DNA from 3 places in the Kitasatospora sp. NPDC085879 genome. Region 1 is predicted to be linked to each of the others. Evidence: riboswitches for the same ligand, from Rfam matches in the RefSeq annotation. Region 1 holds a riboswitch; each other region holds the start of a gene.
What was found. Region 1 has a riboswitch for cobalamin ahead of AB0P35_RS24170 (cobalamin biosynthesis protein). Riboswitches for the same ligand answer to the same signal wherever they lie in the genome.
Positions count from the first base shown of each region.

Region 1 (7,747 bases):
CGTACTTCGTGGCGGTCTGGGGCATCGTGTCCCCGGACAGCAACCAGCAGCTCTCGGCGTTCATCGCGCTGACCGTCCTGCTGGCGGTGGTGCTGCGGCTCGCCCGGTTCTCGGCGGTCAAGATGCGGCCGGGGATCTTCCAGGGCATGCCGTGCCCGATGGGCGCGATGACGGTGATCGCCATCGTGCTCCTCGACCCGCCGTTCGTGCCGGGCCTGCTGATGATCTTCGGTGTGGCCTACCTGATGGTCTCCCGCATCGAGTACCCGAAGCCGCAGGGCCTGCTCGCCACCGCGACGCTCTGCTGGATCGTGGTCTCCATCGGCTGCCTGGCGGCCTGGGCGGCCGGTCTGCCCGGCGGCGACATGCTGATGCACATCGGCGCGGTCGCCCAGATCACGCTCGCCGCGATGGCGCCGCTGCTGGTGATCCGCCGCAAGGTCGGCCAGAAGGTCGGCGACGTGCGCGCCCGCCGCGCGGAGTCCCGCGGCTGCTGAACGCGCTGAACCACACGGAAGGGCCCGTATCCGGATCGGATACGGGCCCTTCCGTCGTGTGCGCGTGCCCCGGGGGGCGGCGCGGGCGGGGCTACTGGCCGGCGCCGCCGTCGTGGACGCTGAAGGCCGAGCGGCGGGCCGCCCTGGCCACCGCCGGGTCCGGGTGGACGCCGGAGACCGCGGTCAGAACCGAGGCCGCCCGCGGGTGCCCCGACTGCCGGGCGCGGTTGAACAGCCGGACGGGCTCGCCCGCCGAGGCGCCCTCGACGTGCGGCACCAGCAGCGCCGTGTCGCCGTGGTCGAGGACGGCCGCGGCGGTGTCCACCCACAGCCAGGCGGCGTCCTCCGCGCCCAGCACGTCGGCCGGGGAGACCGGGCCGTCGTCGGACCGCTCGGCCAGCCACAGCAGCGCGTACGGCCGCAGCTCCTGCTCCTCCACGGCGGCCCGGACGGCCTGCTCGGCGGGACCGCCGGCGACCCGCAGGGCCTCGAAGGCGAGGCCGCGCAGCAGGGCGTCGTCGCCGCGGGCCGCGTCCAGCAGCTCGGCGACCGCGCGGTCGGCCGGGCGGGCGGCGACCCAGGCCCGGTACTCGGCGCGGGCCGGGCCTGGGGTGTAGTCGGCGCAGGCGGCGAGCATCTCCAGGGCGTCCTGCTCGATGTGGCCGGCCGCGGTCTGCGCGACCGTGCAGATCTCCTCCAGCTTCGCCCGGACCGCCCAGTGCCCCAGTGAGGACAGCTCGGCGGCCTCGTCGCGGCGCTCCAGGGCGCCGACGGCGGCCAGGCCGTCCAGCATCCAGTCGAGCACCGCGGCGACGTCGGAGGCCGAGGTGGGGGTGTCGACCTGCGGCGCCCGGCAGGTGCCGCGGACGGCGGACATCGCGGAGGCCGCGTGCGGCACCGGGGAGGGGCCGAGCGCGCCGGTGCCGGCGCCGTGCCGGCGCTCGTCCAGGCCTCGGCGCAGCAGCTCCAGGAGCTCGCTGTCGGCGACCGGCCCGTCCACCAGGTGCAGGAAGGACAGCAGGTGCGGCGCCTGGTCGACGGCCTGGCCGGCCAGCATGGCGAAGACGCCGCGCAGGGCGGCGGGCGGGACGGGCGCGAGCAGCGTCCAGGCGTCGAACAGCGCCGACCAGCCGCGGATCACCGCCTCGTCGTCGTGCTCCCAGGCGTTCAGCCGCCAGCCGGGGCCGGCTCCGCCGTCGCGCAGCTCGACCAGGCCGACCAGCAGGGCCTGGCCCCAGGCCTTGGCGGCGGCGCCGACGGTCATGGCGAGGGCACGCCCGGCGGCCCGGGCGTCGTCGGGCAGCAGCTCGCCACGCTTGTCGACCTCGCCGAGCTCGCCGGCCCAGCGGGCGATCCGCACGGCGTCGGCAAGCATCCGGCGGGCGTGCGGGGCCAGCTCTGCGGGTGCGGGGAAGCCGTCCGGCAGCGGCACCCGGCCGCGGCCCGGCTTGGGCGCGGGGGTACGGCGGCGGACTGGCCCACCCGGAGGCGTGCTCTCGGGTCGGCGGGCCGCTCCTGGCAGACGGGTCACCGTCGCTCCGGTGCGGATCGCGGGCTGGAGCGGGGCATCACGGTCGCGCGGGTTCCGAGACGTCACGCCGAGCAGTCTTCCCCGTGTACCGGCCTTCTGTCACATCGAGTTCTACGCGCGATCGTAGGTCCGGTCCGTGGACAGGGGATGAGATCGGGCAACAGGCACCAAACCGGGTCGCCCGGAGCCGAAACATGGCATGAGCACGACGTTCGTCTCCGGTCGGTGCGGCCGCCCGCGGGGCTCACAGCAGCGGGGTGAGCCAGCGGCGCAGCGCCTCGCCGTAGCGGTCGGGATCGGCGTTCCACAGGGCCGCGTGCGCCCCGTCCGGGACGGGCTGCAGGCTCACCAGGTCCTCGCGCCGCGCGGCGAGGCGCTCGGCGGCCTCGAAGGGGGCCACCGCGTCCACGGGGCTGTGCAGCAGCAGCGCGGGCACCTGCAGGTCGGTGCCGGCGGCCAGCCGGGCGAAGCCGGCCAGGTCGACCTTGGTGCGGCCCTCGGCGGCCAGCGCGCCGAGCTCGGCGAGCGGGCCGGGCACCCCGGCCCGGGCCGCCTCCCGGCGGACCGTCGCGGGCCAGTCCAGCACCGGCGAGTCCAGCACCAGGCCGGCCACCGAGTCCCGCCAGGCCGAGCGGGTCGCGGTGTGCAGCGCCATCGTGGCGCCGAGCGACCAGCCGAAGAGCACGATCTTGCCGGCGCCGTTCGTCTGGGCCAGCCGGACGGCGGCGTCGACGTCCCGCCACTCCGTCTCGCCGAAGTGGCCCAGGCCGTCCGGGGACGGCGGGGCGCCCTCGTCGCCGCGGTACGTGACCACCAGGACGGGCATCCGCAGCGCGTGCAGCAGCGGCAGCACCGGCAGGGCCTGCTGCCGGTCGGCGCCGGGGCCGTGCACCACGATCGCCCAGAGCCCGCGGATGCCCGGCACGTACCAGGCCGGCATCGGCCCGAGTTCGCCCTCGACCTCGGCCGCGGTGAAGTCCAGGCCGAGTGCGGAGGCCGGGTCGCCGAGGTACACCCGGGCGGTCACCCGGACCTCCGTCCCGGTGCGCAGCGAGCCCGCGCCCGTGGCGAGCAGCCGGCGGGTGACGCTCTGCGGACCGGTGTCCAGCACGTCGCCCACCACGGCGTGGCCGCCGTCCGCCCACTCCAGGGCGTAGCGGCCGGGACGCTCGGTCTCCACGCTGCGGGTGAGGGTGACGCGGTCCGCGCCGAGCTCCTGCACCCGGATGCCGGGGCCGCCCGTGGTGCCGGCCCCGGCGAAGCCGGGGCGGACGGCCCGTTCGGACACCCGGCGGCCGATCAGCAGCGCCGCGGCGCCCGTCCCGACAACGGCGGCCCCGACGATCGCGGCGGTTCCCCAACGCATGGCGCTCCCGGTGTGGCGGCACGGACACGGCGATCCCAGTCCACGCCCCCGCCGGGGGACGGGCCACCCGAACGGGTCCGTCCGGGCGGCGGCTCAGACCGGGACGTCGGTGGCCCGGCGGGCCAGCAGCTCCCAGAACCGCTCCGCGAGCGGCCGGGCCGGCGGCCGCGCGGTGTCCGGCACCGTCGAACCCCAGTGCCCCGGCACCAGGTACTCGTCCTGCAGCTCGGCCAGCACCTCGCCCAGTACGGCGTGCGGGACCGGCACCACCCGGGCGACCGCCCGCAGCTGCGCCTGCCAGCGGCCGTCCACCACCTGGCGCAGCAGCCGGTCGAGCGCGTCCTGGCGTCCGGTCACCCGCACCATCACCCGCAGCGGCAGCCCGAGCACGTGGGCCAGCGCCAGGCCCTGCTCGCCGTCCGCGTCCCAGCGGCCGGTCTCCTCGGCCCGCGCGTACGTCGCCGCGCCCACCCCGATCCGGTGGGCGGCCTGCTCCCGGTTGAGCTCCCGGGCGAGCCGGAAGTCCCGCAGGGTGGCCGGCGCGATCCCCATCAGCTGTGCGGGCGGACACCACAGCGCGCGGGACAGGGCGATGAACTCCTCCTCCGAGGGCAGCATCTCGCCGGCCTCCCAGGCCACCACGTGGGAGGGCAGCAGCCGGACGCCGTGCGCGGCCATGCCCTCGGCGACCTGGTCCGGGGTCAGGCCGAGCCCGGCGCGGTGCGCCCGGGCGGCCCGCGGGGAGAACGGCACCGGCAGCGGGGTGGACGGTCTTCGTCGCATGCCACAAGAACGTACGGGCGGCCCGGTGCGCCGCCCCACACGCCGAACGCACGAAGCGGACCCCACCGGCCGCCGCGGGCGCTGGAGGATCGTACGGGGCGCGGACGGCCGGGCCGCGACGGTGTGTGACCAACCACTCCACACGCTTTGTTGACTGGCGGTCGGAGGGCGTGATGGGATCTCCGGGCCATACGGAGGCATGCAGAGGAAGCCGGTGCGAGTCCGGCGCGGTCCCGCCACTGTCACCGGGGAGCACGCTCGACCTGCATGGTCACGGCGGTCCGCCACAGGGCCGTTGGAAGGCCCGAGCGAGCGCCGGACCCGGAAGCCAGGAGACTCTCGCCGCCGGTTCGTCGATCCAGGGCGCGGACCCTGAGTGAGGACACGCACGCCATGCAGGCTGCCCAGCGGTCACCGCTGCGCCCCACCCAGGGAGCCGGGCCGTGGGCCGCCTGACCCCCGCCCCCTACCTGTTGGGCGCCGTGGCCGGCTACCTCGCCGACACCGCCCTCGCCGACCCCCGCCGCGGCCACCCGGTGGCCCTGTTCGGCAGCGCGGCCGGACGCCTGGAACGCCGCCTCTGGAGCGACCACCGGGGCGCCGGCACCGCCTTCACCGCGCTGAGCGTCGGCGCGGTCGCGGCCGGCGCGGCACTCGCCGACCACGCGCTGCGCCGCCGGCCCGCCGCGCGGGCCGCCCTCGCGGCGGCCGCCGCCTGGACGGTGCTCGGCGGCACCTCGCTGACCCGCGAGGCCCGGACGATCGGGCGCTCCCTGGAGGCCGGCGACCTGACCGCCGCCCGCGAGCGGCTCCCCCACCTGTGCGGGCGCGATCCCAGCACCCTGGACGAGCAGCAGATCGCCCGCGCGGTGGTCGAGTCCGTCGCCGAGAACACCGCCGACGCGGTGGTCAACGCGCTGACCTGGGGCGCGCTCGCCGGCACGCCCGGGCTGCTGGCCTTCCGGGCCGTCAACACCCTGGACGCGATGGTCGGCCACCGCTCGCCCCGGCACCTGCGCTTCGGCTGGGCCTCCGCCCGCCTCGACGACGTGGCCGGCTGGCCGGGCGCCCGGCTCACCGCACTGCTGACCGTCGCCGCGGCGGAGCACCCGCGGGCCGCCTGGAAGGTGTGGCGGCGCGACGGGTCGTCACACCCCAGCCCCAACGCCGGACAGGCCGAGTCCGCCTTCGCCGGCGGGCTCGGCGTACGCCTCGGCGGCACCCTGCAGTACGGCGAGAGGGTGGAGCACCGGCCCGTCCTCGGCGCCGAACTCCGGCCGGTGGCCGTCCCGGACATCGAACGCGCCTGCCGCCTCTCCCGCCGCGTGGGGGTGCTGGCGCTGGCGGTGACGACGGCCGCCCATGCCCTCGGACGCACCGCACTCGGCCGCGCCACCTCCATCACCCGTTCGCAAGGGAGTGTCACGTGACGAAGGCTCTGCTGGTGGCAGGGACGACCTCAGATGCGGGGAAGAGCGTGGTCACGGCGGGGATCTGCCGGTGGCTGGCGCGGCAGGGGGTCCGGGTGGCGCCGTTCAAGGCGCAGAACATGTCGCTGAACTCCTTCGTGACCGCGGACGGCGCCGAGATCGGCCGGGCCCAGGCGATGCAGGCGCAGGCCGCCCGGGTCGAGCCGGAGGCGGCGATGAACCCGGTGCTCCTGAAGCCGGGCGCGGACGGCCGCAGCCAGGTGGTGCTGCTCGGGAAGCCGGTCGCCGAGGTCGGGGCGCTGGACTACCGCGAGCGCAAGCCCGTCCTGCTGGAGCGGGCGCTGGAGTGCCTGGCGGACCTGCGCAGCCGTTACGAGGTGGTGGTCTGCGAGGGCGCCGGCTCCCCCGCCGAGATCAATCTGCGGGACCGGGACATCGCCAACATGGGTCTGGCCACGGCGGCGAACCTGCCGGTGGTGGTGGTCGGCGACATCGACCGCGGCGGGGTGTTCGCGGCGATGTACGGCACGCTGGCGCTGCTGTCCGCGCAGGACCAGGCGCTGGTGGCGGGCTGGTTCGTCAACAAGTTCCGTGGGGACGCCCGGCTGCTGGCGCCCGGGCTGGAGATGCTGCGGGAGCTGACGGGCCGTCCGGTGCTGGGGACGCTGCCGATGCTGTCCGGCCTGTGGCTGGACGCCGAGGACTCGCTGGACCTGTCCACGGCCGTGGAGAACCGCCCGACCGCCGCGCCGCACGGCTCCGAGGTGCTGCGGGTGGCGGTGGTGCGGCTGCCTCGGCTGTCGAACTTCACCGATGTGGACGCGCTGGCCCAGGAACCGGGCGTGCTGGTGCGCTGGGCGACCCGGCCGGAGGAGCTGGCCGACGCCGACCTGGTGGTGCTGCCCGGCACCCGGGCGACCGTCGCCGACCTGGCCTGGCTGCGCGAGCGGGGACTGGACGGCGCGCTGCGGGCCCGCGCCGCGGCCGGGCTGCCCGTCCTCGGCGTGTGCGGCGGCTACCAGATGCTGTCGCGGGAGATCGTCGACGCGGTGGAGTCGAAGGCCGGCGCCGTCGAGGGCCTCGGGCTGCTGCCGACCCGGGTGGAGTTCGGGGTGGCGAAGGTGCTGGGCCGGCCGGTCGGCGAGGCGTACGGGGAGTGGGTCGAGGGGTACGAGATCCACCACGGCGTGGTGGCCGTCGAGGGCGGGACGCCCTTCCTCGACGGCTGCCGGGTCGGCGCGGTGTGGGGGACGACCTGGCACGGCGCGCTGGAGAACGACGGTTTCCGGCGGGCGCTGCTGCGCGAGGTGGCGGCGGCGGCCGGGCGGGCGTTCGTGCCGGCGCCGGACACCTCGTTCGCCGCGGCCCGCGAGGAGCGGCTGGACCGGCTGGGCGACCTGATCGAGGAACATGCGGACACCGACGCACTGTGGAAGCTGATCGACGGCGGGGCACCGCAGGGGCTGCCGTTCGTGCCGCCGGGTGCACCGTGAGCAAGGGAGAGCAGATGAGTGACGCCCGTTATCCGTTCACCGCGATCGTCGGCATGGCCGACCTGCGGCTCGGACTGCTGTTGAACGCGGTCTCGCCGGCCGTCGGCGGTGTGCTGGTGCGCGGCGAGAAGGGCACCGCCAAGTCGACCATGGTGCGCGCGCTGGCGGGGCTGCTGCCGTCGATCGGCACGGTCGCCGACTGCCGGTTCGCCTGCGACCCGGCGGGGCCGGACCCGCAGTGCCCGGACGGCGCCCACGCCGGCGCCGCGGCGCTGGAGCGGCCCGCGCACCTGGTGGAGCTGCCGGTCGGTGTCTCCGAGGACCGGATCGTCGGCTCGCTGGACCTGGAGCGGGCCCTCGCCGAGGGCGTCAAGGCGTACGAGCCGGGTCTGCTGGCGAAGGCGCACCGCGGCGTGCTGTACATCGACGAGGTGAACCTGCTGCAGGACCACCTGGTCGACCTGCTGCTGGACGCGGCGGCGATGGGCCGGTCGTACGTGGAGCGGGAGGGCGTGTCGGTGCGTCACGCGGCGCGCTTCCTGCTGGTCGGCACGATGAACCCGGAGGAGGGCGAGCTGCGGCCGCAGCTGCTCGACCGGTTCGGCCTGACGGTGGAGATCGCGGCGACCCGGGACCCGCAGGAGCGG
Region 1 is NZ_JBFBJZ010000033.1:16,234-23,980, reverse strand. Features, by position in the region: gene AB0P35_RS24190 (CDP-alcohol phosphatidyltransferase family protein) at 1-497, shown strand, start outside; gene AB0P35_RS24185 (hypothetical protein) at 589-2,094, opposite strand; gene AB0P35_RS24180 (alpha/beta fold hydrolase) at 2,273-3,394, opposite strand; gene AB0P35_RS24175 (XRE family transcriptional regulator) at 3,488-4,177, opposite strand; cobalamin riboswitch at 4,343-4,537, shown strand; gene AB0P35_RS24170 (cobalamin biosynthesis protein) at 4,630-5,607, shown strand; gene AB0P35_RS24165 (cobyric acid synthase) at 5,604-7,100, shown strand; gene AB0P35_RS24160 (putative cobaltochelatase) at 7,115-7,747, shown strand, end outside.

Region 2 (7,747 bases), on a different contig from region 1:
CGTAGACCTCTTCGACCCGGGTGGCGACGTTCTCCCAGGCGTACGCCCGCGCCGCTTCCGCGCTCCTCTCGGACAACCGCAGCCGCAGCGCCGGGTCGGCGGCGAGCCGGTCGATCGCCGCGGCGAGCGCCGCGGGCTCGGGTGCCGACAGCAGGCCGACGCCGTCGAGGAGTTCGCGGCTGCCCGGGACGTCGGTCGCGAGCACGGGGAGCGCCGCGGCCATGGCCTCCAGGGCGACCAGCGGCATGCCCTCCCGGTCGGAGGGCAGGACGAGGGCGTCGGCACCGGCGTAGGCGGCGACGAGGTCCGCTCCCAGCAGCCCGCCGGCGAACTCGACCGAGGACAGCCCGAGGCGCCGGGCCTGTTCCTCCAGGCGGGGCCGGAGTTCGCCGTCGCCGACGATCCTCAGCCGCACCGGACGGCCGGCCAGGGCCATCGCGTCGAGCAGCCGCGCGACGTTCTTCTGGGCGCTGAGCCGGCCGACGTACAGCAGGTGGAGCGGCCGGTCAGCGAGCTGCCGGACGGGCATGAAGTACTGGCCCCCGACACCGTTGGGGACGACGAAGACCCGCTCGGCGGGCACCCGGTAGGTGTCCCGGAGGAAGGCGGCCTGTTCCTCGGTCAGCGCGATCACGGCGGCCGCGGCCCGCATCACCCGGGCCAGCACGTGCTTCTTGTACGCGGGCAGCAGTCGGCCCAGCCGGCCGGAGGCGTCGACGTCGAGGTGGAAGTGGAGCACGAAGCGCTGCCCGCGCAGACGTGCGGCGACGGCGACGAGTTCGGGCATCAGGGCGTGCGCGCAGTGCAGGTGCAGCACGGCGCCGCGAGGCGCGCGCAGCAGCGAGAACGGCAATCCGGGGGCCAGCGCCGTGTGGGCGACCTCGACGGCGCGGTGGCGACGGACGGCGACCGGGCCCGCGGTGTGCCGCGGCGCTCCCCCGGCGCCCAGTGCGGTGGTGACCACGCGGACGTCGTGGCGGCGCGCCAGTTGGCCGGAGAGGTTCTCCACCACCCGTTCGAGACCGCCCAGGTGGGGCGGATAGTACGGGGTGACCTGCAGGATCGTACGCATCGGTGTTCCAGGGCGTCGGCTCGTCAGGGGTGTGCGCAGTGCCTCAGCCATGGGTGGTCTGGGACTTCCCGAAGCGGAAGTACAGGCTCTGCGGATGCCCCACCAGGGCGACCCGGACGAGGGCGACGTCGGCGTTGGTCTGCAGCTTGGCGACCAGGGGCACGGGTGCGCCGTAGCGGGGGGTGACGGCGGTGGTCGAGGTGGCGAGGACCTGCCCGGACGGCGACTCCAGGGTGACGCGCACCTGGTAGCCCTCGGAGCCCTCGCCGTGGTCGGTGACCGCGATCGGGACGACCACGGTGGAGCCCTCGAAGCCGGGGGTGGCGGTGAAGAACAGCTCGGCGTAGGTCCGGGGGCGCTCGGTGAAGGAGTCGAGCAGCACCTCGCGGGTGACGGGCACCGTCCACAGCGCCCATCCGGCGACTGCCGCCGCGAGCAGGCCGGCGAGGACGGCGACCGGCCGGGAGCGAAGCACCGGGCCGCGGCCGGCGGAGGCGCGGCGGCGGCGCCCGCGGACGCCCCGGTCCGCGTCCGACGCGTCCTCGGTGGACACGGCGTCGTCGGACGTGCCCTCCTCCGCCTCCCCCTCGACGGACGTCTCCTCGGCGGGCGCCCGGTCGGCGGACGCCGGACCGCCGAGGTCGTCCGCGGTGGGCGCGTCCTCGTTCGGGGCGCGCCCGGACCTCCTGCTCACACCGCCTCGATGCGTTCGTTGCGCGGCTTCTGGGCGGGGATGCGGGCCTGCCGGCGGGCTGCGACGGGGACGGGCGGCGGACCGTCGCCGCGGCGGAACCGGTGGTTGAAGAGCTGACGGAGGTTCGCCACACCGTCCGGCAGGGCATTCAGCTTCACCTCGCCGCCGCGGGTGCGGTACTCGATCGGCACCTCCATGAAGCGGTAGCCGGCCGTGGTCGCGGCGTTCTTGATCTCCTGCGAGAACGCCATGCCGCGGGAGCGCACGTCCAGGCCGTCCCAGATGTACCGCCGGAAGATCCACATGCCGGACTGGGAGTCCCGCAGGCCGTTGCGGAAGAGCGTGCGGCTGAGCACGCTGAGGGCGTGGTTGGCGACGAAGTGCGAGGCCTTCATGGCCCGGCGGTTGCGCCGGTGGAGACGATCGGTCGTCAGGAACTCGACCTCGTGCTCGACCAGAGTGCGCAACAGATCGGGCAGCGCGTCGAACGGATACGTGCAGTCCGCGTCACCGGTGGCGATCACATCACCGGTGGCCACGTCGAACCCGGCAAGGTAGGCGTTGCCGTAACCGCGCTCGGGCTGCGAGACGACCCGCGCACCGAGGGCGGTGGCGACCGCCGCGGTGTCGTCCGTCGAGGCATTGTCGACGACGACGATCTCGGTGCGCCAGCCGGCGTCCGCCAGCTCCGCCACCGGTACCGTGCTCATCACCGCCGGAAGGTTCGACGCCTCGTTGAGCGCGGGAATCACGATGGACAGAGTGTTCACGCTCTATTCCCCCTGGAAAGCAACTGCGTGCCCGCCCCAGGCTGCGCGGCCGGTCAGGGGTCGGGTGTCGGACGAACCTTTCCGGGGTTCCGGTGGGCGCGTTCGCACATCTCCGAAACCAATGTGCCCCGCCCCGGCCGGAATGCCGCCGTCCCCGTTCGCTCGGGCGTCATCTTTTCACACGCGAATCGCCGGTGACACCACGGCAGGTGTGAGCGAGGGCACGGCCCGTGGCAGTGCCCTCGCGAACGGGCGGCCGATCAGCCGCCGACGAGCCAGGATCCGGCGGGCTTGGCGCTCAGGCCGGTGCCGCCGGTCTTGAGGCTTGCGACCTGCTGGGGGTTCAGCGGCTCGTCCCAGACGAGGATCCGGCCGATCACGCCGGCCCAGCTGCCGCCCCATATGCCGTGGTGGCGGCTGCGGCCCAGCTGCAGCGGGCCGGGGCCGGCCCAGATGCCGCCGTTCAGCTTCGCGGTGGCGGCCTGGGCGCCGTTCACGTAGAGCGTGATGCTCTTCTGGCCCGCGTCGTACACACCGGTGAGCAGCGCCCACTGACCCACCGTCGGCACAGTGTCCGGAGCCACCGCCTGCACGACCGTGCCGTCGGCGCCGCCGTCGGCGGTCTGCACCCGGAACACCCAGGCCTTCTTGCCGTTGGCGTCGTCACGGGCCAGGTCGAAGGAGTACGAGATGCCGTCGCCCTCGCTGATCGCGGTGCGGGAGCCGCCCGGCGCCTCGTTGTAGACCCAGGCCGAGATCGAGAAGCTCTTGGTGACGTCGATGACCTGGTTCGCCGACTGGGCGAAGGAGTTGCCGTTGCTCCGCAGGCGCAGCGCGTATCCGCCCTGGACCTCACTGACCTGGGCGTCCGGGCCCATCGCTATGTTCGACTGGCCGGATTTGTCCGCCAGCAGCTCCGGCTGGCCGGGCACGGTGGGCGAGTTGGCCGCCGCGGAGGCCGCCCCGGACCCGGACGGGCGCGGCGAGGCGGAGGCGCTCGCCGAGGGGCCGGCCTGCGGGTCGCCCTTGTGCACGCCGTTCATCACCACCAGGCCGACCGCGCCGCCGAGCACGCAGGCACCGGCCACGATCGCACCGGTCCAGATCAGCTTCTTCCGGCGCGAACTGGCCTCGTGCTGGCTGGCGAGCGCCTCCCAGTCGGGCTCGGAGGACGCCGCGGGCGGCTGGAACTGCCACTGCTGCTGCGGCGCGGCCTGTGACGGGAATCCGGCCGCGGCGCCGAAGCCGGCCTGCGGCGGGAAGGGCTGGCCGGCAGGGGCCTGGGACGCCTGCTCCGAGGGATTCCCCGGTCCCTCCTGGGACTCGGGCCGACCGGTCCAACCGGGCGGTGCACCCGTTCCGTCACTCATGGCCAGAGATCGTAGGCCATGGGCCCCGGCCAGGTCTCGGGTGGTGACCATTCCGTGAGCACGCCGCGTGGGCGAGGGGCGGATCGGATGTGCGCGATGCGTCCGGGGAGGCCTCCCGAGCCACGGACGCGACACGCAGCGTGCACAAGATATGGGGGTACTTCAGGGAGACACCACAACATGTATGCTCACTCTCGCTGTCGACGCAGGGGAACCCGGTGCGAGTCCGGGACTGCCCCGCAACGGTGAGCAGGCCCGTGAACGCCCGGGCCCGCGCAGTCCGAGGGCCTGCCGACGGTGTGCCACAGGCTTCCCCGCAGATGCCATGAAGCACAGCTGTACGTCCGGGCCTCGCGGGTGGGCCGGGTTACGACGCACTCCCCGACGAGGTCGGGTGTGCCCGTCTCCCCTGCCACACGCATGCCCTGACGCTCCCCCGGCCCTCGGCCCGGGGGTGTCCGAAGCGTCCGCTGCCGCCACAGGAGAGAGTGCGCCTTGACCGTCGCTGCCTCAGTCACCCTGCCCTCCCAGGGATCCGCCGACAACGACCGGCCCGACCCCGGTGCCGCGCTGCTTCGGCTGCTCACCGACCGCAGCACCGACCTCCCCCAGGTGGACCCCGGCCACGTCGCCGCCGCCGCGCTGCGCGGCCGCCACGCCGGTTCGGACTTCGCCGAGCTGCGCGGGCTGGCCGTGGAGGCCGCCGCGTCGATGATCGCCGAGGACCCGCAGTACTCGAAGCTCGCCGCCCGGCTGCTCGCGCTGGAGATCAGCGACGAGGCGGTCTCCCAGGGCGCGGTCTCCTTCGCCGCCTCGATCGCCGTCGGCCACGCCGAGGGCCTGATCGGCGACACCACCGCCGCGTTCGTGGCCAAGCACGCGGCCGCCTTCGACGCGCTGGTCGACCTGCAGGGCGACGACCGTTTCGAGTACTTCGGCCTGCGCACCGTGCAGTCCCGCTACCTGCTGCGCCACCCGATCACCCGCAAGGTGGTCGAGACCCCGCAGTACTTCCTGCTCCGCGTGGCGGCGGGCCTCGCGGTCGGTGACTCCGAGCAGTCGGTGGCCGAGGTCGCCGAGCTGTACCGGCTGATGAGCCGTCTGGAGTACCTGACGTCCTCTCCGACGCTGTTCAACTCCGGCACCAAGCACCCGCAGATGTCCTCCTGCTACCTGCTGGACTCGCCGCTGGACAACCTGGACTCGATCTACAGCCGCTACGCGCAGATCGCCAGGCTGTCCAAGCACGCCGGCGGCATCGGCCTGTCCTACTCGCGCATCCGTTCGCGCGGCAGCCTGATCCGCGGCACCAACGGCCAGTCCAACGGCATCGTGCCGTTCCTGCGGACCCTGGACTCCTCGGTCGCCGCGGTCAACCAGGGCGGCCGCCGCAAGGGTGCCGCCTGCGTGTACCTGGAGACCTGGCACGCCGACATCGAGGAGTTCCTGGAGCTCCGCGACAACACCGGCGAGGAGGCCCGGCGCACCCACAACCTCAACCTGGCGCACTGGATCCCGGACGAGTTCATGCGCCGGGTGAACGCCAACGCGGACTGGTCGCTGTTCTCCCCGGCCGACGTCCCCGAGCTGGTCGACCTGTGGGGCGCCGACTTCGACGAGGCGTACCGCAAGGCCGAGCAGGCCGGCAAGGCCGTGCGCACGATCCCCGCGCAGACCCTGTACGCCCGGATGATGCGCACCCTGGCGCAGACCGGCAACGGCTGGATGACCTTCAAGGACGCCTCCAACCGGGCCGCCAACCAGACCGCCCTGCCGGGCCGCACGGTGCACTCCTCCAACCTGTGCACCGAGATCCTGGAGGTCACCGACGACTCGGAGACCGCGGTCTGCAACCTCGGCTCGGTCAACCTGGGCGCCCACGTGGCGGCCGGCGCCACCGCCGCCGACCTGCTGAACGCCATGGACTGGGACCGCCTGGACGCCACCGTGCGCACCGCGGTGACCTTCCTGGACCGGGTCATCGACATCAACTTCTACCCGACCACCGAGGCCGGCACCTCCAACTCCCGCTGGCGGCCGGTGGGTCTGGGCATCATGGGCCTGCAGGACGTCTTCTTCAAGCTGCGGATCGACTTCGACTCCGCCGAGGCGGCGGCCCTCTCCACCCTGATCTCCGAGCGCATCATGCTCACCGCGTACGAGCGCTCCGCCGACCTGGCCGAGCAGTTCGGCCGCCACGAGGCGTACGGCGAGACCCGCGCGGCCCGCGGCGAGCTGCACATCGACCACTTCGCCTCGGCCGCTCCGCAGTGGGAGGCGCGCTGGGAGGCGCTGCGCGCCCGGATCGCCGAGACCGGCCTGCGCAACTCGCTGCTGCTGGCGATCGCCCCGACCGCGACCATCGCCTCGATCGCCGGCGTGTACGAGTGCATCGAGCCGCAGGTGTCCAACCTGTTCAAGCGCGAGACGCTCTCCGGCGAGTTCCTCCAGGTCAACCCGTACCTGGTGCGCGAGCTCAAGGAGCTCGGCGTCTGGGACCAGCAGACCCGGGACGCGCTGCGCGAGACCAACGGCTCGGTGCAGGACCTCAACTGGCTGCCCGCCGAGGTCCGTTCGCTGTACCGCACGGCCTGGGAGCTGCCCCAGCGCGCGCTGATCGACCTGGCCGCGGCCCGCATGCCGTACATCGACCAGAGCCAGTCGCTGAACCTCTTCATGGCGGCGCCGACCATCGGCAAGCTCAGCTCGATGTACGCGTACGCGTGGAAGGTCGGCCTGAAGACCACGTACTACCTGCGGTCGCGCCCGGCCACCCGCATCGCGCAGGCCGCCACCGGCGCCCGCGCCGCCACCGCCGTGCCGGTGCCCGCCCCGACCATGAGCCAGGAGGAGCAGGACGCCATCGCCTGCTCCCTGGAGAACCCCGAGTCCTGCGAGGCCTGCCAGTGAGCACCCCGACCGACGCCGACCGTCAGAAGATGCTGCTCGACCCGGGCTTCGAGCTGACGCTGCGCCCGATGCGGTACCCGTCGTTCTACGACCGCTACCGGGACGCGATCAAGAACACCTGGACGGTCGAGGAGGTGGACCTGCACTCCGACGTCGCCGATCTCGCCAAGCTCAGCGAGGGCGAGCGGCACATGATCGGCCGGCTGGTCGCCTTCTTCGCGACCGGTGACTCGATCGTCGCCAACAACGTGGTGCTGAGCCTCTACAAGCACATCAACTCCCCCGAGGCCCGGCTCTACCTGTCCCGGCAGCTGTTCGAGGAGGCCGTGCACGTCCAGTTCTACCTGACGCTGCTCGACACCTACCTGCCCGACCCGGACGACCGCGCGGCGGCCTTCGCGGCGGTGGAGAACATCCCCTCCATCCACCAGAAGGCGCAGTTCTGCTTCAAGTACATGAACGCCGTCGACCACATCGACTCGCTGCAGACCAAGGCGGACCGCCGCGCGTTCCTGCTGAACCTGATCTGCTTCGCAGCCTGCGTCGAGGGCCTGTTCTTCTACGGCGCCTTCGCGTACGTGTACTGGTTCCGCAGCCGCGGCCTGCTGCACGGCCTGGCGACCGGCACCAACTGGGTGTTCCGCGACGAGTCTATGCACATGGACTTCGCCATGTCGGTGGTCGACACCGTCCGCGACGAGGAGCCCGACCTCTTCGACGACGAGATGGCCAAGCAGGTCACCGAGATGCTGGAGGAGGCTGTCGAGGCCGAGCTCCAGTTCGCCCAGGACCTGTGCGGCGACGGCCTGCCCGGCATGAACACCGCGTCGATGCGTCAGTACCTGGAGGCCGTCGCCGACCAGCGCCTGGCCCGCCTGGGCATGCCGATCCGCTACGGGTCCACCAACCCGTTCGGTTTCATGGAGCTGCA
Region 2 is NZ_JBFBJZ010000011.1:49,608-57,354, forward strand. Features, by position in the region: gene AB0P35_RS11300 (glycosyltransferase family 4 protein) at 1-1,072, opposite strand, end outside; gene AB0P35_RS11305 (hypothetical protein) at 1,116-1,766, opposite strand; gene AB0P35_RS11310 (glycosyltransferase family 2 protein) at 1,763-2,536, opposite strand; gene AB0P35_RS11315 (LamG domain-containing protein) at 2,797-3,906, opposite strand; cobalamin riboswitch at 4,074-4,217, shown strand; gene AB0P35_RS11320 (ribonucleoside-diphosphate reductase subunit alpha) at 4,426-6,816, shown strand; gene AB0P35_RS11325 (ribonucleotide-diphosphate reductase subunit beta) at 6,846-7,747, shown strand, end outside.
Region 2: linked by a shared signal. The riboswitch ahead of AB0P35_RS11320 (ribonucleoside-diphosphate reductase subunit alpha) and the one ahead of AB0P35_RS24170 (cobalamin biosynthesis protein) in region 1 are both predicted to bind cobalamin.

Region 3 (7,747 bases), on a different contig from region 1:
TGGCCACCAGCAGTTGGAACGGGTTGTCGAAGTCCAGCTCCGGGTGGGCGTAGGGGTAGACCTCCGCCAGTGCCCGGTTGATCCTCCGCGCCTGCCGCACCGTCGCCAGGTGCGTCTTCGGGAACGCTGCCTTCTTGAGCCCCGGCCCGCCCCGGGCCGCCGCGCCGCCACTCTTCGCCATGCTCATCAGACTACGGCTCACGCCGACGCGGGTCGCCCGGCTCGGCGAACTGCGGCGGTGGAAGTGCGGCGATGGAAGTGCGGGGGTGGCGGTGCGGCACGGGTCAGTGGTGCGCGGGTCGGTGGTGCGGTGGCGGCGCTCGTCGTCAGCACTGCCAGAGGAAGGCCGCGTGATCGCAGGGCTCGCAGGCGAAGGCGTACGCGCTGCCGCCGCCCCCGAAGTTCATCGCGGTGACGGGGTCGGGGCCCTCCTCGAGTTGGGCGGCGAAGGGCATCGGGCGGGCGCAGCCGGGGCATTCCGGCGTCTCGTCGTACTGCAGCCAGCCGGGTTCGCCGCCGAGTTGCCCGAGCGGTCGCCCGGGGGTGGGCCGGAGGCGGGCGCGGGCGTAGCCGGTACCGGGCGCCGGCTGGTGGGAGACGGCGCGGACGGCGCCGAGCAGTCGGGGGTCGTCGTCCTCGTCGGCGTGCTCGTCGAGGTCCGGCAGCGGCAGTGGCCGGGCGCCCTCGGCGGGCAGCAGGAGGGCCCGGTTGCCGCCTGCGCGCGGGCTCCATTCCTGGCAGCCGCCGGGGTTGTTCCGGCACATGAACAGGGCGAGCAGGCCCCGCCCGTCCGAGGCGCCGGTGCCGGCGTGCCGGCCGAGGTCGTCCAGCAGGATCTGGGCGAGGAACTGCATCGGGCCTTCGCAGGTCGCGCAGTGCGGCCAGGCCGTCCCGGCGGGCGCGAGGGGTGTCCCGCCGGTGCGGGTGAGCAGGGCGTCCGGTGCCACCGGGCCGGCGTCGGTCATCAGGATCGTCACGGCACGGCACCTTAGGGCCGGGCACCGACGCCGGGGACCGCCGGGCCGGACGGGTCGGCGGGATGTCAGAGCGGTCGGCCGCAGCCGAGGTTCCAACGGCCGGAGCGGCCGGAGAGGTGGGTGGCGGTGAGCGGGCGGACGTCGAGCCGCCAGAAGGCGGCGGGCGGGGCGCCGAGGGCGTGCACGGCGGCGGCGCGGACGGTGTCAGGTTCGACGACGGCGGTCACCGCCGGCGTGTCCTCGGGGAGGGCGGTCAGCCAGTCGGCGACCCGGTCCAGCAGGGCCCGGAGGGGTTCGCCGCCGTGCGGGGCGGCGGTGGAGTCGGCGAGCCAGCGGGCGAGTGCCTCGGGTTCGGCGGCGGCGACCTCGTCGAGGGTGCGGCCCCGCCAGCGGCCGGCGTCGCAGCCGGCCAGCGCGGGTTCGTCGACGGGCGCCGGCAGGCCGAGGGCCTCGGCGGTCTGCCGGCACCGGGGGGACGGGGAGACCAGGACGCGTCCGGCCGGCCGGAGGGTGCCGGCGGCGGCCTCGGCGGCGCGCAGGCCGTGGGCGTCGAGCGGGCCGCCGTCGTCGAAGCGGGCCTGCCGTGCGGCCTCGCTCATGGCCGCTGAGATCAATGTCACGCGCACTGCGGGTCCTCCCCCAACTCCATTGCCGGGCACGCGAGTCACCGCCGGCGGTCGGTCCTGTCGGGGCGTCCCCGGGCACCGGGGTGGTGAATGCGCCGTCCGCACGCCCTTGGCGGGCCCTGCGGCTGACGGTACCTTCTTGGCGATGTACGACGGCACGACGGAAGCCCGGTGAGACTCCGGCACGGTCGCGCCACTGTGTGCCGACGGTTCGCTCCTCGACGGGGCGGGCCGACGGTGAGTCAGACCCACTGCCGTCGTGTGTGCACCATCTAGCGGGACGCGAGTTCCCGAGGAGGTTCTGCCATGGCCCAGTCCGCCGCACCCGCGGTCGTCTCCCCCGTCGGCCAGTCCGCGCCGCTCTCCGTCAAGGCGATCCTGCCGTGGGCGGTGTTCTTCGGCATCCTGATGATGACCCTCATCTACTTCGTCGGCGCCGAACAGGGCGCCGTCTCCCTGATCTCCGGCGAGAACGTGCACGAGTGGGTGCACGACGGTCGTCACCTGCTCGGCTTCCCCTGCCACTGATGGGACGGGAACCGTGAACAACTCCACACCTGTCAGATCCCTGCTCGTCCGCGGCATGCTGGGCGGGCTGGGCGCAGCCGTGCCCGCCCTGCTGGTCGCCTACCTGCTCGGCGAGCCGCGGGTCGACGCCGCGATCGCCTTCGAGGAGTCCCAGCCCCACTCGCACGAGGGGGGCGTGGAACTGGTCAGCCGGTCGATGCAGTCCACGGCCGGTCTGGCGACCGGCATCCTGGTGTACGGCATCGCGCTGGGCGGCATCATCGCCCTGGCGTACTGCTTCGCGCTGGGACGGATCGGCCGGTTCGGTCCGCGGGCGACGGCGATGCTGGTCTCCGGCACCGGCCTGGTCGCGCTGTACGTCGTCCCCTTCCTCAAGTACCCGGCCAACCCGCCGGCGGTGGGCAATCCGGACACCATCGGGCAGCGCACCACGCTGTACTTCCTGATGATGCTGCTGGGGCTGCTGCTGACGCTGGCGGCGCTGGTCCTGGGGCGGCGGCTGGCGCCGCGGCTGGGCAACTGGAACGCCACGGTGGTGGCGGCCGCCGCCTTCGCGGTGGCGGTGGGGCTGGCGTACGCCTTCCTGCCGTCCTTCAACGAGGTGCCGGCGGACTTCTCGGCGACGCTGCTGTGGCAGTTCCGCCTGGCGACGCTGGCCGTGCAGGCCACCCTGTGGCTGGGCTTCGGCCTGCTCTTCGGCCACCTGGCGGAGCGTCTGCTGAACCCGAGGCCCGCTGCGGCGGCCGCGCCCGGCGCGGTGGCTTCGGCGGCCTGACGAGCAACCAAGGGGCGCGGGGAGCTGCGCGGTCCGGTAGTGGGTGACCGTACGGACTGCGCAGTTCCCCGCGCCCCTGTTCGCTCTGCCCGGGCCTTACGCGCCGAGGTGACGGCGGAGGAAGCGGAGGGCGGCCGCGTGGTCGTCCGGGCCGCCGGCCTCGTGGCCGTTGTAGCGCCAGACGTCGATCTCCTTCGGTCCGGCGTAGGCGTTGTGGGCGGCGAACACGGTGGACGGCGGGACGACCTGGTCCATGAGCGCGGCGGAGAAGCGGGCCGGGGCGGTGGCGCGGGCGGCGAAGTGGACGCCGTCCATGTAGGAGAGCGTGCGGTGCACCTGCTCGTCCCGGCCGCGGTGAGTCGCCAGGTAGTCGGCGATCTCGCGGAACGGGTGGGCGTCGGTGACGACCACGGCCCGCGGGAAGTCGCAGAGGAAGGGCACGTGGGCGACGACCGCGGCGAGGTCGGGGACGAGTCCGGCCGCGGCGAGGGCGGTGCCGCCGCCCTGGCTGTCGCCCATGACGGCGACGCGGTCCGGGTCGACCGCGGGCAGGGTGCGGACGGCGTCCACGGCGCGGACTGCGTCGGTGAACAGCCGCCGGTAGTAGTAGCCGTGCGGGTCCTCGATGCCGCGGGTCATCACTCCGGGGACCTGCGGCCCGGCGGGCCCTGAGTCGGGGGTGTCGCCGCGGCTCCAGACCGAGCCCTGGCCGCGGGTGTCCATCTGCAGGTGGGCGAAGCCGGCGGAGGCCCAGACGAGGTTCTCCAGGACGTGGCCCCGGCCGCCGCCGTAGCCGACGTACTGGACGACGGCGGGCAGCGGGCCGTCCGCGCCGCGGGGCAGCCGCAGCCAGGCCCGGACGGGTTCGCCCGCGTAGCCGGGGAAGGTCACGTCGAAGGTGTCGACGGTGGTGAGGCCGGTCGGCACGGGGACGGCGGTGGTCCCGGCGCCCGCGGCCCGGGCCTCGTCGAGAGTCCTGCGCCAGAAGGCGTCGAAGTCGGCGGGCTCGGTCTGGGTGCTGCGGTACGAGCGGAGTGCGTCCTCGGGCAGGTCGGTGTACAACGTCGACTCCTTCGGCCTGTGGTGCGTTCGGTCGTGGTCCACCTGCCCCGGCCTCGGCCGCCGCACTCCGGGGAAGCGGGTCCCGGGGTGCATGGGGCCGGGGCAGGTGGGGTCCGGGGGGCGGCTACCGCACGTCGAAGACGGGGTGCAGCCGGCGGGTGTGGTCGACCGTGCGGACGGGGCCGGTGAGCTCGACCGCGGCAGTGAGCCTCGGGTCGGTGCTGGAAGCGGCGAGGCGGAGCTCCAGGGCGCCGGGTTCGACGATCCGGCGGCCGCCGCGGCCGGTGAAGGAGGCCAGGTCGGCGGGGACGGTGACGGTGATCCGGCGCTCCTCGCCGGCGGCGAGCGGCAGCCGCAGGTAGCCGATCAGCCGCTGGACGGGCTGCACCACGGAGGCGACCGGGTCGTGCAGGTAGAGCTGGACGACCTCGGTGCCGGGCCGTTCGCCGCTGTTGCGCACGGTGAGGGCGAGCCGGAACTCGCCGGCGGTGTCCGTCCGGCCGGTCTCGACGGTGAGGTCGGACCAGTCGAAGGAGGTGTAGGTGAGGCCGTGGCCGAAGCCGTACGCCGGGGTCGGGTCGGTGCTGGAGACGTCGGTCGGTCCGGCGAGCCGGGCGGCGAGGTAGGAGGAGGGCTGGACGCCGGGGCGACGGGGCACGCTGACGGGCAGTCGGCCGGACGGCTCGACCCGGCCGCTCAGCACGCCGGCGAGTGCTCCGGTGCCCTCCTCGCCGGGGAAGAACGTCTGGACGACCGCGGCGGCCTCGGTGACGGCGCGGCCGAGCGCGTACGGCCGGCCGGCGAGCAGCGCGACCACGACGGGGGTGCCGGTGTCGAGCAGGGTGTCGAGCAGCTGCTGCTGGACGCCGGGGAGTTCCAGCGACTCGGCGTCGCAGCCCTCGCCGCTGGTGCCGCGGCCGAACAGCCCGGCGCGGTCGCCGAGGGCGAGCACGACCACGTCGGCCTCGCGGGCGGCGGCGACGGCCGCGGCGAAGCCGGAGGTGTCGGCGGTGTCGATGCCGGCGCCGGGCAGCACGGTGAGCGCGCTGTCGGGGAACTCGGCAGCCAGCGCCTCGCGCAGGGTGGGCAGCCGCAGGCCGACCGGGGTGTCGGGGTGCTGGCGGCCGACGTGCACCGGGAAGGCGTAGCAGCCGAGGACGGCGGTGGCCTCGTCGGCGGTGGGGCCGATCAGGGCGATCCGGGCGGGCCGGGCCAGTGGCAGGGTGCCGTCGTTGCGGAGCAGGACGACGGAGCGCTCGGCGATCTCGCGGGCGAGGGCGCGGTTCTCGGCCGGGTCGAGGTCGACGCTGCCGCGCAGGGCGGCGGGGACGGTGAGGTCGGCGCCGGCGAGGACCGCCGGGACGGGCGTCCAGTCGGGGTCGAGCAGGCCGAGTTCGGCCTTCTGGACGAGGACGCGGCGCAGGGCGCGGTCGATCAGGTGCTCGGGGACGCGGCCGGCGGCGACCGCCTCGACGAGCGGTTCGCCGAAGGTCTTCACGGTGGGCAGTTCGACGTCGACGCCGGCTTCGAGGGCCGCGCCGGCGGCCTCGTCCCAGCTGCCGGCGACGCCGTGCAGGGTGCGCAGGAAGCCGATGCCGAAGTAGTCGGCGACCACGGTGCCGGTGAATCCCCAGGTGTCGCGGAGGAGTTCGGTGAGCAGGCGCTCGTCGGCGGCGGAAGGCACGCCGTCGGTGTCGGTGTAGGCGTGCATCACGGAGCGGGCGCCGCCCTCGCGGACGGCCATCTCGAAGGGCGGCAGGATGACGTCGGCGCGCTCACGGGCGCCCATGCCGACCGGGGCGAGGTTGCGGCCCGCGCGGGAGGCGGAGTAGCCGGCGAAGTGCTTGAGGGTGGCGACGATCCCGGCGGACTCCAGGCCCTGCACGTAGGCGGTACCGACGGTGCCGACCAGGTACGGGTCCTCGCCGATGGTCTCCTCGACCCGGCCCCAGCGGGCGTCGCGGACGACGTCCAGGACGGGGGCGAGACCCTGGTGGACGCCGACCGAGCGCATGTCGCGGCCGATCGCGGCGGCCATGCGGCGGATCAGTGCGGGGTCGAAGGCGGCGCCCCAGGCGAGCGGCACGGGGTAGGCGGTGGCCTTCCAGGCGGCGAAGCCGGCCAGGCACTCCTCGTGGGCGACGGCGGGGATGCCGAAGCGGTTGGCCGCGGCGATCCGCCGCTGGGTGCGCATCAGCGAGAGCGCGCCGGTGGCCGGGTCGACGGGGGCGGTGCCGAACGGCCGGGTGAGCTGGCCGAGTCCGTGCGGCAGCAGGGTGTCGAGGGCGGGCGGCTCGTCCATCTCGTGCTGGTAGGGGGCGACCTCGCCGCCCTCGTCGGAGGCGCCGACCCAGACGCCGAACAGCTGGGCGATCTTCTCCCGGAGGGTCATGGCGGCGATCAGGGCGTCGGCCCGCCCGCCCGGCTCCAGGGCGGTGTCCTGCCAGGCGGGGACGGCGGAGGCGGTCTCTACGGCCAGGTTCATGTGTCGGTCACTTTCCTCCGACGCCCATGAGCCCCTGGACGAGGGCGCGGCGGGCGAACAGGTAGACGAGCAGGATCGGGATCATGGACAGCACGACGGCGGCCAGCAGCCCGGGGACGTTGATGCCGTACTGGGTCTGGAAGTCGTAGAGGCCGAGGGTGATCACCTTGGTCTCGTCGGACTGGGTCAGCACCAGCGGGAAGAGGAAGCCGTTCCAGGCCTGGAGGGCGGAGAAGACGGTGATGGTGGAGAGCCCGCCCTTGGAGAGCGGCAGCACGAGCTGGAGGAAGACCCGCCAGGGTGCGGCGCCGTCCATCGCCATCGCCTCGTAGAGCTCGGGCGTGATGTCGCGCATCACGCCGGTGAGGACGAGGGTGCAGACCGGCAGCGAGAAGGCCGCGGTCGGCAGGATCACACCGATCAGGTTGTCGTACAGTCCGGCCTTGCTGATGACGTAGAACATCGGCACGATCACGGCCTGGGCGGGGATCGCGAGGCCGAGCAGGAACAGCCGGAACGCGAGGTTCGTCGTCCGGCCGCGGCTGCGCACGATCGCGTACGACAGCGGCGGGACGACCAGCAGCACGATGGCGACCACGCTCACCGTGACGATGACGGTGTTGAGGAAGTACTGGCCGAAGCCGCCGTCCAGGTCGTCCAGGTAGTTCTGCAGGGTCAGGTGGGTCGGCAGGCCGAGCGGGCCGTTCGCCGCGTAGTCGGCGCGGCTCTGCAGGGTGGCGGCGAGCAGGGTGTACAGCGGCAGGCCGACGACGAACAGCCAGACCAGCGAGCCGAATCCGGCCAGGACGTTGGGGCGTCGTCTCATCACAGGCCCTCCGTGGTGCTGCGCATCCGGTCGTAGCCGGAGAGCCGGACGACGACGAGCGAGATGACGGTGGCCACCAGGACGAGCAGCAGGGCGACCGCCGATCCGGTGCCGAAGTCGAAGCCCTTGAAGGCCTTTTGGTACATGTAGTAGGCGCTGATGGTGGTGTCGGTGCCGGGCCCGCCCTGGGTGAGGATGAGCACCGTGTCGAACGTGGTGAGGCCGCCGACCACCATGAGGATCACCGAGGTGATGATCGCGTTGCGCAGTTGCGGCAGCGTGATGTGGAAGAACTGCCGTACCGTGCCGGCCCCGTCGATCGCGGCGGCCTGGTAGAGCACCTGCGGGACGGCGCGGGCGGCGCCCTGGTAGATGAGCGTGTGGAACGGGGTGAACTGCCAGGCGCCGACGAGCACCAGCACGCCGATCGCGCCGGTCTGCGTACCGAACAGGTTGCCGTCGCCGAAC
Region 3 is NZ_JBFBJZ010000018.1:83,493-91,239, reverse strand. Features, by position in the region: gene nth (endonuclease III) at 1-181, opposite strand, end outside; gene AB0P35_RS16425 (DUF1963 domain-containing protein) at 327-977, opposite strand; gene AB0P35_RS16420 (histidine phosphatase family protein) at 1,043-1,576, opposite strand; cobalamin riboswitch at 1,716-1,877, shown strand; gene AB0P35_RS16415 (CbtB-domain containing protein) at 1,910-2,131, shown strand; gene AB0P35_RS16410 (CbtA family protein) at 2,145-2,906, shown strand; gene AB0P35_RS16405 (acetylxylan esterase) at 3,003-3,968, opposite strand; gene AB0P35_RS16400 (glycoside hydrolase family 3 N-terminal domain-containing protein) at 4,093-6,453, opposite strand; gene AB0P35_RS16395 (carbohydrate ABC transporter permease) at 6,461-7,279, opposite strand; gene AB0P35_RS16390 (sugar ABC transporter permease) at 7,279-7,747, opposite strand, start outside.
Region 3: linked by a shared signal. The riboswitch ahead of AB0P35_RS16415 (CbtB-domain containing protein) and the one ahead of AB0P35_RS24170 (cobalamin biosynthesis protein) in region 1 are both predicted to bind cobalamin.